DNA from 3 places in the Bradyrhizobium sp. USDA 4473 genome. Region 1 is predicted to be linked to each of the others. Evidence: predicted binding sites of a transcription regulator. Region 1 holds the regulator's gene; each other region holds the start of a gene.

What was found. The regulator LexA, encoded in region 1, represses DNA repair genes until DNA is damaged. The targets are predictions, from matches to a motif close to TGTTCNNNNTGTGTTCNG.
Region 2: a site for LexA is predicted at 1,879-1,896, ahead of recA (recombinase RecA). Genes of this name have one in related genera too.
Region 3: a site for LexA is predicted at 1,376-1,393, ahead of ACVW17_RS04605 (ATP-dependent Clp protease adaptor ClpS). Genes of this name have one in related genera too.

What each region holds. Positions count from the first base shown of each region.
Region 1 is NZ_JBSSGE010000001.1:5,592,611-5,595,884, reverse strand. It holds gene ACVW17_RS26405 (molybdopterin molybdotransferase MoeA) at 1-800, shown strand, start outside; gene lexA (transcriptional repressor LexA) at 1,044-1,748, shown strand; gene ACVW17_RS26395 (hypothetical protein) at 2,025-2,453, shown strand; gene ACVW17_RS26390 (hypothetical protein) at 2,611-2,838, shown strand; gene ACVW17_RS26385 (ComEC/Rec2 family competence protein) at 2,835-3,274, opposite strand, start outside.
Region 2 is NZ_JBSSGE010000001.1:4,761,779-4,765,052, reverse strand. It holds gene ACVW17_RS22175 (acyl-CoA thioesterase) at 1-150, shown strand, start outside; gene ACVW17_RS22170 (hypothetical protein) at 188-430, opposite strand; gene recA (recombinase RecA) at 686-1,774, opposite strand; gene ACVW17_RS22160 (hypothetical protein) at 2,635-2,841, shown strand; gene ACVW17_RS22155 (hypothetical protein) at 2,897-3,127, opposite strand; gene ACVW17_RS22150 (hypothetical protein) at 3,227-3,274, opposite strand, start outside.
Region 3 is NZ_JBSSGE010000001.1:992,061-995,334, reverse strand. It holds gene ACVW17_RS04605 (ATP-dependent Clp protease adaptor ClpS) at 1-1,347, opposite strand, end outside; gene ACVW17_RS04600 (mechanosensitive ion channel family protein) at 1,677-3,274, shown strand, end outside.

The sequences.
Region 1 (3,274 bases):
ACTTCCGCGAGGGTGACGTTCTGCTCGCCGCCGGCAGCCGCCTCTCCGACCGCGCGCTGTCGCTGGCCGCCGCCATGAACCATCCGGAAGTCGCCGTGCATCGCCGGCCGAAGGTCGCGGTGCTGGCGACCGGCGACGAGCTGGTGATGCCGGGCTCGCAGCCCGGACCCGGCCAGATCGTCTATTCCAACGGCTATGCGCTGCGGGCGCTGGCGCGTGCCGAAGGCGCCGAGACCATCGATCTCGGGATTGCCGCCGATACGGTTGAGGCCACCACGGCCGGCATCCGCCGGGCCCGCGACACCGGAGCCGACATCCTGATCACGACCGGCGGCGCCTCGGTCGGTGACCACGACCTGGTCAAGCGGTCGCTGGAGGCCGAGGGCGTCGCGATGGCGTTCTGGCGGATCGCGATGCGGCCCGGCAAGCCGATGATGCATGGCCGGCTCGGGGCGATGCGGGTGATCGGCCTGCCCGGCAATCCGGTGTCGTCCTATGTCTGCGCCTTCCTGTTTCTGGTGCCGTTGATTCGGGCGCTGAGCGGCCGAAAAGCGATTCATCATCGCCGCGCGACCGCTTTGCTCGGCCGCGACCTCGCTGCCAACGACCAGCGCGAGGACTATCTGCGCGCGCGTCTCGAGACGCGCGACGACGGCACGCTGATCGCAACGCCCGTGATGCAGCAGGATTCTTCGCTGCTCGGGAATCTCGCTGCGGCACGGGCACTTCTCGTGCGTCCGCCGTTTGCGCCGGCCGCCGTCGCCGGCAGCGAATGCGAGATCCTGATGCTGCCCGAATAGGGTTTTCTCACCGCGGCGATTGTGCGCCGCCGGGCGTGTTCACCGGAAATTAAGTGGTTGCGGAACACATATCGAACATATAGTGTCCGTTCATGATTTGTTTCGAGTACTGGTGTCTACAATCGGGAGGCCGCCCAGGAGCGCTTGCAGCAAGCACCATGCTCCCTTGGTCAGGCCCGGTCTGCAGATCCCACCGAAGAGTCTCGGAATCGAACGACGCTATCAACCGGGGGAATACTCGAGATGCTCACGCGCAAACAGTACGAACTTCTGCGTTTCATCAATGAACGTCTGAAAGAGGCCGGCGTCCCGCCCTCCTTCGACGAGATGAAGGATGCGCTCGACCTGCGCTCGAAGTCCGGTATCCACCGCCTGATCACTGCGCTGGAGGAGCGCGGCTTCATCCGCCGCCTGCCCAACCGCGCCCGCGCCATCGAAGTCATCAAGCTGCCCGAGCTGTCGGCCGGCGGCGGCAACGGCCGACGCGGCTTCACCCCGAGCGTCATCGAAGGCACCCTCGGCAAGCGCACCTCTACACCGCCGATCGCCGAGGATGACGGCAATCGACCGGTCGCGGTCCCGGTCATGGGCCGGATCGCTGCCGGTACGCCGATCGAGGCGCTGCAGACCCGCAGCCACACCATCAGCGTGCCGCCCGACATGCTCGGCTCCGGCGAGCATTATGCGCTGGAGGTGCGCGGCGACTCGATGGTCGATGCCGGCATTCTCGACGGCGACATGGCGCTGATCCAGCGCAACGACGTCGCCAACACCGGCGACATCGTGGTGGCGCTGATCGACGAGGAGGAAGCGACCCTGAAGCGCTTCCGCCGCCGCGGCGCTTCGATCGCGCTGGAGCCGGCCAACACCGCCTATGAAGTGCGCATCCTGCCGCCGAACCGGGTCCGCATCCAGGGCAAGCTGATCGGGCTCTATCGCAAGTACTGAATTGCAAATAGTTGCGGCGGCGAGGCAAATACTTGCGGCGGCGAGGAACGAGCGACAGATCGGATCGTTCCTTGGAAGATAGCGCGGCATGCGGCCTGCTCGATGCGCTCCGATACCTCTCACGCAGTGTCGCGTGTTTGTGATTGAGGCGGTCTCGGGCGAGTCGTACAATCGCCCAGAAACGAGCTGACACTCGTTCGCTATCGTCCACTCTGGTAGAGGCCCTATGCCTCAAGGAGAGGCACGGGTCGCTACCTCCATTTGAGGAGCCATCCGATGTGTGACTATAGTCTGCACGCCGTGGCATCGCGCCCCGCCATTGTCGGAGAGACGCTGATCACCACGACCTTCCGCGGCACGTCGACCCGCGGCTTTGCGTCGGAGAACGATCCGACTGTCGCGGTCTGCATGCTGCCGGGCACCGAGCTCGCTTTCGCCGAGAACGTTCGCTACGACAGCCGCTGGATCTGGACCAAGACGCTGAATTTCCGCGTCGGCGTGTTCAACGAAGTCGAGCCCGACGTGCCGGATCGCCATCATGATGCGGTCGAATTCCCCGACGGCAGCCATGTGCTGGTGACCCAGCTCGTCGAGGGACAGCGCGTCAGCGTGCTGCAATTGCCGGCACTGCATCCGCCGGTCGCGCAGAAGCCGAAGGTTGTGGAGCGGCGGCCCTCCGCATTTGCGTCGCTGTTTTTGGGTTGAACGCATCGTCGCCGCAGGATGACCCGGCGGCGAGTGACCGAAACGATTTCGAGCGACCCCGGACGTCGGGTTCCGGGGCGCGGCAGGAGATTTCCGTCGGCGGCCGCCTTGGCGCATCATCAGGCGCAGAGGACGTGCACTTACGGAAACCTGCTCGGTGGTCGAAAAGGTCACATGGCAAAAGGCTGGACGCGTCACGGAGCCGGGCCGCTACATGTTCCGGTTCGGCTGGCTGACGGTGACGGCTGACGACCTGAAGGTCTGGCAGCAATTCCCCGAGGCGTCCTTCACCCTCGTCAAGAAGCCCGACGCCGGCCCCGATTCCGACGAATACCATCTCGGCCTGTTCGAATTGCCGGCCGGTCCCTCGCCAGACCCCGGCTAATCCTCACCCTGCAGATCGCTCTCCCCCGGCGTGGCGTCGACGGCCGGCCGTGGCGCGGTGGCGGGGGCGCGGAGCGTCGCCTCGGCCTCGCCGTCGCCGGGAACCGCAGGCGACCATGGCCGGTCGATCCCGCCGGGCTTGACCGCATCGATGGCGTAGCCGTCACTGGTCCGCCGCAGCACCAGCGCGCCGTGACGCCGCAGCCGCTCGGCGTCGACCACCGAGGCCGCGCAGCCCCGCGGCGCCGGCCGGGCGGTGACGATCAGCGCCGCGCGCTCGCAATCATCCACCAGCGCCTCCGGCCGGCTGGCCAGCGCGACGAAGGCGCCGCCGGGCCCCTGGACCACGCAGCCGCTCGGATCGCAGGAGACGCCCTCGCCGAGCGATGCATCAGTGGCGGTCCGCGCATCGGCGTCCGCCGCCAGCCACTCCTTGA
Region 2 (3,274 bases), 830 kb from region 1:
GCGCTCGCGATCTTCGCCAAGGGCTCCGATGATTTGCGCGCCACCGGCGAGATCATCTGGGTCGCCACCGACCAGAAGACCCATCAGTCGGTCGCGGTGACGGAGGATTTGCGGGCGCTGATCGGCAGCCGGGAAAAGGCGCTGGCGTAGGGACGAGTGACGCCTGCCGGCGCCGCGCGGATCAAGCCTACGGCGTGACCAAGGCGCGGCTCTTCGCGTCCCAGCGCCACAGCCGGTCGTTGGTCAACTCCGTGCCACCCCACCAGCGATGGATCGAGTTGTACTGGCTGAAGTCCAGCTCGCCATCCAGCACTTCCTGGCCGAAATCGGTCACCGACAGCCGGCTGTGCAGCGATCTTTCTCGGTGGGCCTTCCAATCATCCGCTCCTTGGATCTCTGCCGGAATCCAGCGAGGACCGGCGATCGACAATAGGCGAGTCCATCCAGCATCAGGTCTGCTTCTTGAAAATCGAACACGCCGCGTTCCCTGTACAGCTCACTCGAAAGCACACCCGGCTTGGTCTCGCCGAGACCTGCGCGGTTCAGATCGAGCCCGGATGGAAGATCAGACGCTTCATCGATCCAACTCACTGAACACTGGCACCAAAACCAAACAGGCGCCGAAGACGTCGGCAACTCAACGTCCTCAGCGCCCGCTTGCAGCGAAATCTTGGAGCTTTAAAGCTTACTCCTCCGTCGGCTCCTCGCCGTCGGCGTCGCGCTCCGGTGTGCCGGCGAGGATCTGCTCGGAGATCAGGCCGGAATTCTGCCGGATCGCGGCTTCGATCTTGGTGGTGATATCGGGGTTGGCGCGCAGGAACGCCTTCGAATTCTCGCGTCCCTGGCCGAGCCGCTGGCTGTCATAGGAGAACCAGGCACCCGATTTCTCGACGAGGCCGGCCTTGACGCCGAGGTCGAGGATCTCGCCCATCTTGGAGACGCCCTCGCCGTACATGATGTCGAACTCGACCTGCTTGAAGGGCGGCGCCAGCTTGTTCTTCACCACCTTGACGCGGGTGGTGTTGCCGACCACCTCGTCACGCTCCTTGATCGCGCCGATGCGGCGGATGTCGAGGCGGACCGAGGCATAGAACTTCAGCGCGTTGCCGCCGGTGGTGGTTTCGGGCGAACCGTACATCACGCCGATCTTCATGCGGATCTGGTTGATGAAGATCACCATCGTGTTCGACTTGTTGATCGAGGCGGTGAGCTTGCGCAGCGCCTGGCTCATCAGGCGGGCCTGCAGGCCGGGCAGCGCGTCGCCCATCTCACCCTCGAGCTCGGCCTTCGGCACCAGCGCCGCGACTGAATCGACCACCAGCACGTCGACCGCACCGGAGCGCACCAGCGTGTCGCAGATTTCCAGCGCCTGCTCGCCGGTGTCCGGCTGCGAGATCAGGAGCTCGTCGATGTTGACGCCGAGCTTGCGCGCATAGACCGGATCGAGCGCATGTTCGGCGTCAATGAAGGCGCAGATGCCGCCCTTCTTCTGGCCTTCCGCCACCGTGTGCAGCGCCAGCGTGGTTTTCCCTGAGGATTCCGGCCCGTAGATCTCGACGATGCGCCCCTTCGGCAGGCCGCCGACGCCAAGCGCGATATCGAGCCCGAGCGACCCCGAGGACACCGTCTCGACATCCATCGAGCGGTCGTTCTTGCCGAGCTTCATCACCGAGCCCTTGCCGAACTGACGCTCGATCTGGGAGAGCGCGGCTGAGAGGGCCTTGGACTTGTCCATGGAGGATCCTTCGACGATACGCAGTGCGGTGGCGGACATTTGGGATGTGCTCCTTATGGCGGGGATTCGCTAGCGGGACAAACGGGCGATGAGGTCGAATGGAATGCGTTGTTGATAGGAAACCTCGTACCACGTTTGTTCTATGTTCGCAATATGTTCTTTCGGACGCGTAAACGCCGGATGCCGTCAAGGCACTGTCTCCGGGGTTGATTTCCGAAGTGTCCTGGCGCGGATTAAGCGAACGGAAACCGAGGCTTGGTTGATGTTCTCGGTAGGACTACTGAGGCGATAGAGTAAATGTTCTGGCCCCATCATTTTCCATGGGACGCCATCTGTTCTGGCCGTGAAAGCGATCGCGAGATCGCGCCTCCGCACGCGGCGGCTCCCTCTGACAGACATTGTCCGGCCTCTTTCGGCCCAGCGCCTTTCGTGGCCATCGCCCCCGTGTCACAACCTGCGCACCGGCCGTAGCTAGTCGTCGGACTCCTGCCCCGCCGCGATCCGTAGTTCTCCGGGCAAGAACAAAGTTCCGGATGGCATGCCACCCAAGCACGTCCGAAAAATAGTTGCACCATCAAGATGTTATACACGCGCCGACCATGGTCTGGCACAATCTGCATACTACCTTGGTACCCCTCCTGACGCCCAAAAAAACTACGTAGCCTTCGCGGAAGACTCAGCTTGCGCCAGTGTTCGTAACGTTGGCCTGCCCGGCAATGCAGCCGGGGCGCTGCGCAGCGGCGACACCGTCCAGCCGACGGATCGGTCCGCCCGCAGGGTCTGCGACGCCGCCCGGACGGGCATTTTATCTCATATTAACGTTTGACGATTGTTAGAGATTAATACAACCTATGGTTTTAAGTATCGATGATTGCCTTTGATTCGCGGGATTGTTCCAGATGATCCACAGGGGCATCGAATTCACCATCACCCAGCTGATAGCCGGGGTCTGGACATGGCGCTTCCAGATCGGGGACCGGGTCTTCACAGGCAAGACCGAGGCGAAACTCGACTTGCTGGCGGTCCGCCGCGTGCAGCTGCGGATCGATCGCGAGCTGAACAACCTCGGGCGCGAACAGACCCGCGGCCGCAGCGACGGGGAGTGAGGCGCAATCTGCCGGGCGAGCTGACGCCGTGCCGGTCCGCTCCGCCCAGGCACTGTCAGTCCGCGCTGGCCAGCCGCCGCATCGTGAACTCGATGTCGCCGCCGGGCAGCTCGCGCCAGCTCTCGACGGCGCTCATATAGGCCGCCTTCGGATAGCGCTTGAGGAAGGCACGCGCCCGCAGGCGGGCCTGATCGCGTGGCAGGCTGAAGGTCTCGCGCAGGAAGCCGTCATCCGGCTTGCGCCGGGCGGCCATCCGGCTGGCGAGATCGCGCGGACGAAACACCATTGCCGCAACTCCGGACCAACTGACGACGCTCCCAATATAGGCGCGGTGCCGGGAGAATCCGAGTCCGTGCCAGACCGTCGAGGCCGGCCCGAACGGCGCTTACTGGCTGCGCTGCGTGGTCGGGCCTGGCTGCGCCGAGCTTCCGGT
Region 3 (3,274 bases), 4.6 Mb from region 1:
CTTCAGGCCGTCCATCTCGTTGAGCAGCTTGTTGAGCAGGGATTCCTCGCACGGTCCGCCCATGTCCTCGCGGTCGCGCGCGATCAGATCGACGTCCTCGATCACGACCATGGTCGGCTGCAGCAGCCGCGCCAGGCTCATATAGGCGCCGAGCAGACCGACCTGCTCGGCGGTGATGATCAGCGTGGTGTGGTTTGGCAGGTTGGTGGCGAGATAGCGGATGGTGTGGGTCTTGCCGGTGCCGGGCGGCCCGTACAGCAGGATGCCCTTGCGGGTCGACTGCCCGAGCTTGCGCAGCCGGTCGCGGCTTTCGACGAAATCGAGCACGTTGCGGTCGAGCAGCCGCAGCGTCCGGTCCGGCAGGATCACGTCGCCGCGCGCGACCGTCGGCAGCCGATGCACGGTCAAGCCTTGCGAACGTCCGCGATAATTGGCGCCATCCTCCAGCGACAGGATCTTGCCGCGATAGGAGCGTGCCGCGTGCACGGCCGTTTCCAGCTCGGCGAACGTGCGCTGCACGAAAGCGTTGCCGGCCGCACCGGCGGGCAACGCAAGCTCGATCCGCAGCGACGGCTCGTGATTATATTCGCGATAGAATGTCAGCAGCACAGCGTAGCGCAGTTCACCGGTTCGACACAGCCATAGTCCATTGGCAAGGCACTTCACCGGCTCGGCCTCGCCGATATCGACGTCGCGATATTGTGGCGGCGCGATCGCTGGTGCATGCCGGCCGGCCTTCATCAGCGCCGCGAAGTCGAGCGTCTCGTAGCGATATTCTTCATGGATGCCGAAAAAGTGGATTGGATCGGTGAACAGCTTGTCGATCGCGACCTGAACGTCGGCGCGCATATGGCCCGGAAACTGTCGCGCCCGTGTCACGATCAGGTTGCGCGGCACGCCGGCGAAATGCCAGTCGAGCGCGACGTAAGCGGATCGAAACGTCTCGCCCGGCAGTTCTTCCGAGCTGCGGCGTGCCGCGAGCAGGCAATCGCTGCACAGCGATGCGGTCGTCGTACCGGGGATCAAAATCTCCGTCACGGCCCTTGGCGCTTCGCAGAGATCGCAGGGGCGGCTGGCGTCGGCGGATTCGGTGCTGATCATCAACGGCTGGCCGTTGGAGCGGATCAGCCACTTCGCCGAGTTGAAGATGGCCCGTGCGACCGGCCCCGGATATGGCCCGCAGGGAACAGCGCCGTTGGCCTCGATCAAGGCAGCGCAGGCAACGGCTTCCTGCTCGGATTTCCCGAACACCGTACGCAATAAATCCTGCACGAATTCCAGCGGGGTCTCATCGTCGTCATGAATGAAGAGCCGGACCGGACCATCGTCGCTTAACACGTCGTGCATGATCACCTCGAAACGCAATCGGAACCAAAAGAACAAAATAAGAACATCATGGCCGCCGGCCTTCGTCAAGCGAAAGATTCCCCCGCCTCATCCCTGACGTGTGGCGTGATCGGCCGGCTCGGCTCAGCGGAGAAGCGCATTGCATGCGTAAACGCCGCTCAACACCTGTGACGTTTGTGTTGCGGCAAATGCCAAAACATGGCCGCCACAGCGGCAAACTTCCGACACATCATCGGGGCGAAAAGGAGCATCCGACATGGCACGAGCGCGTGAGCTGATTCCTTTCAGGGATGAGCCGTCGCGCAATGACTTTTCATAAGAGGGCCCTCGTGTCGCACACATTTCGTTTTGCGATCCTTCTCGTCCTCGCTTTGTTCGTCTCTCCCGCGCTGGCTCAGCCGGGCGCCAAGCCGGCGCCGCCGCAATCCGGTACCAGTGACAATCTGACGCCGGAGCAGGCGAAGCGCGCGCTCGAGACGCTGCAGGACGACAAGAAGCGCGGCGAGATCATCAACACGCTGCGCGCCATCGCCAATGCCTCGCCGCAGGCTGCTGCCCAGCCGGCGGCTGCGGAGCCGCCGCCCGAGCAGCATTCGCCGATCCCGCTCACCGCTGACAGCCTCGGCGCACAGCTTTTGCTGATGGTGTCCGAGCAGGTCGGCGAGATGTCGCGCGAAGTCGCCGACGTCGCGCGCACGCTGACGCATTTTCCCGCGTTCTATTACTGGTTCGTGCGCACCGCGAACGATCCGGCGGCCTATGGCCTCCTGATCGACATCGCCTGGAAGTTGGCGCTGGTGTTCGGCTGCGCGCTCGTGGCCGAATGGGTGGTGTTCCGCCTGATCAAGCGGCCGGTCGCGTTCCTCGAGGCGCGGCTGCCGCAGACCGCGCGTATGCCGGTGCAGACGCTCGCGAGCGTCGACCCGCCGTCGTCGGTCGCCGACGTCACGCCGGAACCGGAGCTGCATCGGCGCCGGCTCAGCCTGGCACGGGCCTGGCAGTCGCTGGTCCGGCTGCCCTTCGTGCTCGGCCGCCTGCTGCTCGAATTATTGCCGGTGGTGGTATTCGGCGGCACCGCGACCGCGCTGCTCGGCACCGAGATCGGCGATCAGTCGACCACGCGGCTGGTGATCCTCGCCGTCGTCAACGCCTATGTGTTCTCGCGTGTCCTGATCTGCGCGGTGCGCGCGCTGGCAGGGCCGTTCGGCCTGTTCCGGGTCCGTGCCGAGACCGCAGCCTATATCGAGATCTGGGCAAGGCGCATCGTCGCCGTCGGCGTCTCCGGCATCGCCTTTGCCAACGTCGCGCTGCTGCTTGGCCTGCATCGCGCCGGTTATGCCGCGCTGATCCGGCTGGTGATGCTGGTGGTGCACCTCTTCATCGTCGTCATCATCCTGCAATGCCGCCGCCAGGTCGCCGATGTCATCCGCGCGCCGGCCGATCGCACCGGGCTTGCGGCGCGGACGCGCAACCGCCTCGCGGCGCTCTGGCATGTGCTGGCGATCGCGCTCGACCTCGCGCTGTGGGCGGTGTGGGCGCTCAACATCCGCAACGGCTATTCGCTGCTGCTGCAATATTTCGTCGGCACCATCGCGGTGCTGCTGGTCACCCGTCTCGTCACCATGGTGGTGCTGAGCCTGATCGATCGCGGCTTCCGCATCAGCCCCGAGTTGATCCAGCGCTTCCCGGGGCTGGAGACCCGTGCCAACCGCTATCTGCCGCTGCTGCGCAAGGTGGTCACGGCGGTGATCGCCCTGATCGGATTCGTCGCGCTGCTCGAAGTGTGGGGCGTCGATGCCATCGTCTGGTTCTACGGCGGCCAGATCGGCTCGCGTCTGATCTCGGCGCTGGTGACGATCGGCATCGCCGCGCTCGCGGCGGCCGTGATCTGGGAGGTCGCCAACGCACTGATGGACCGGCAGATCGA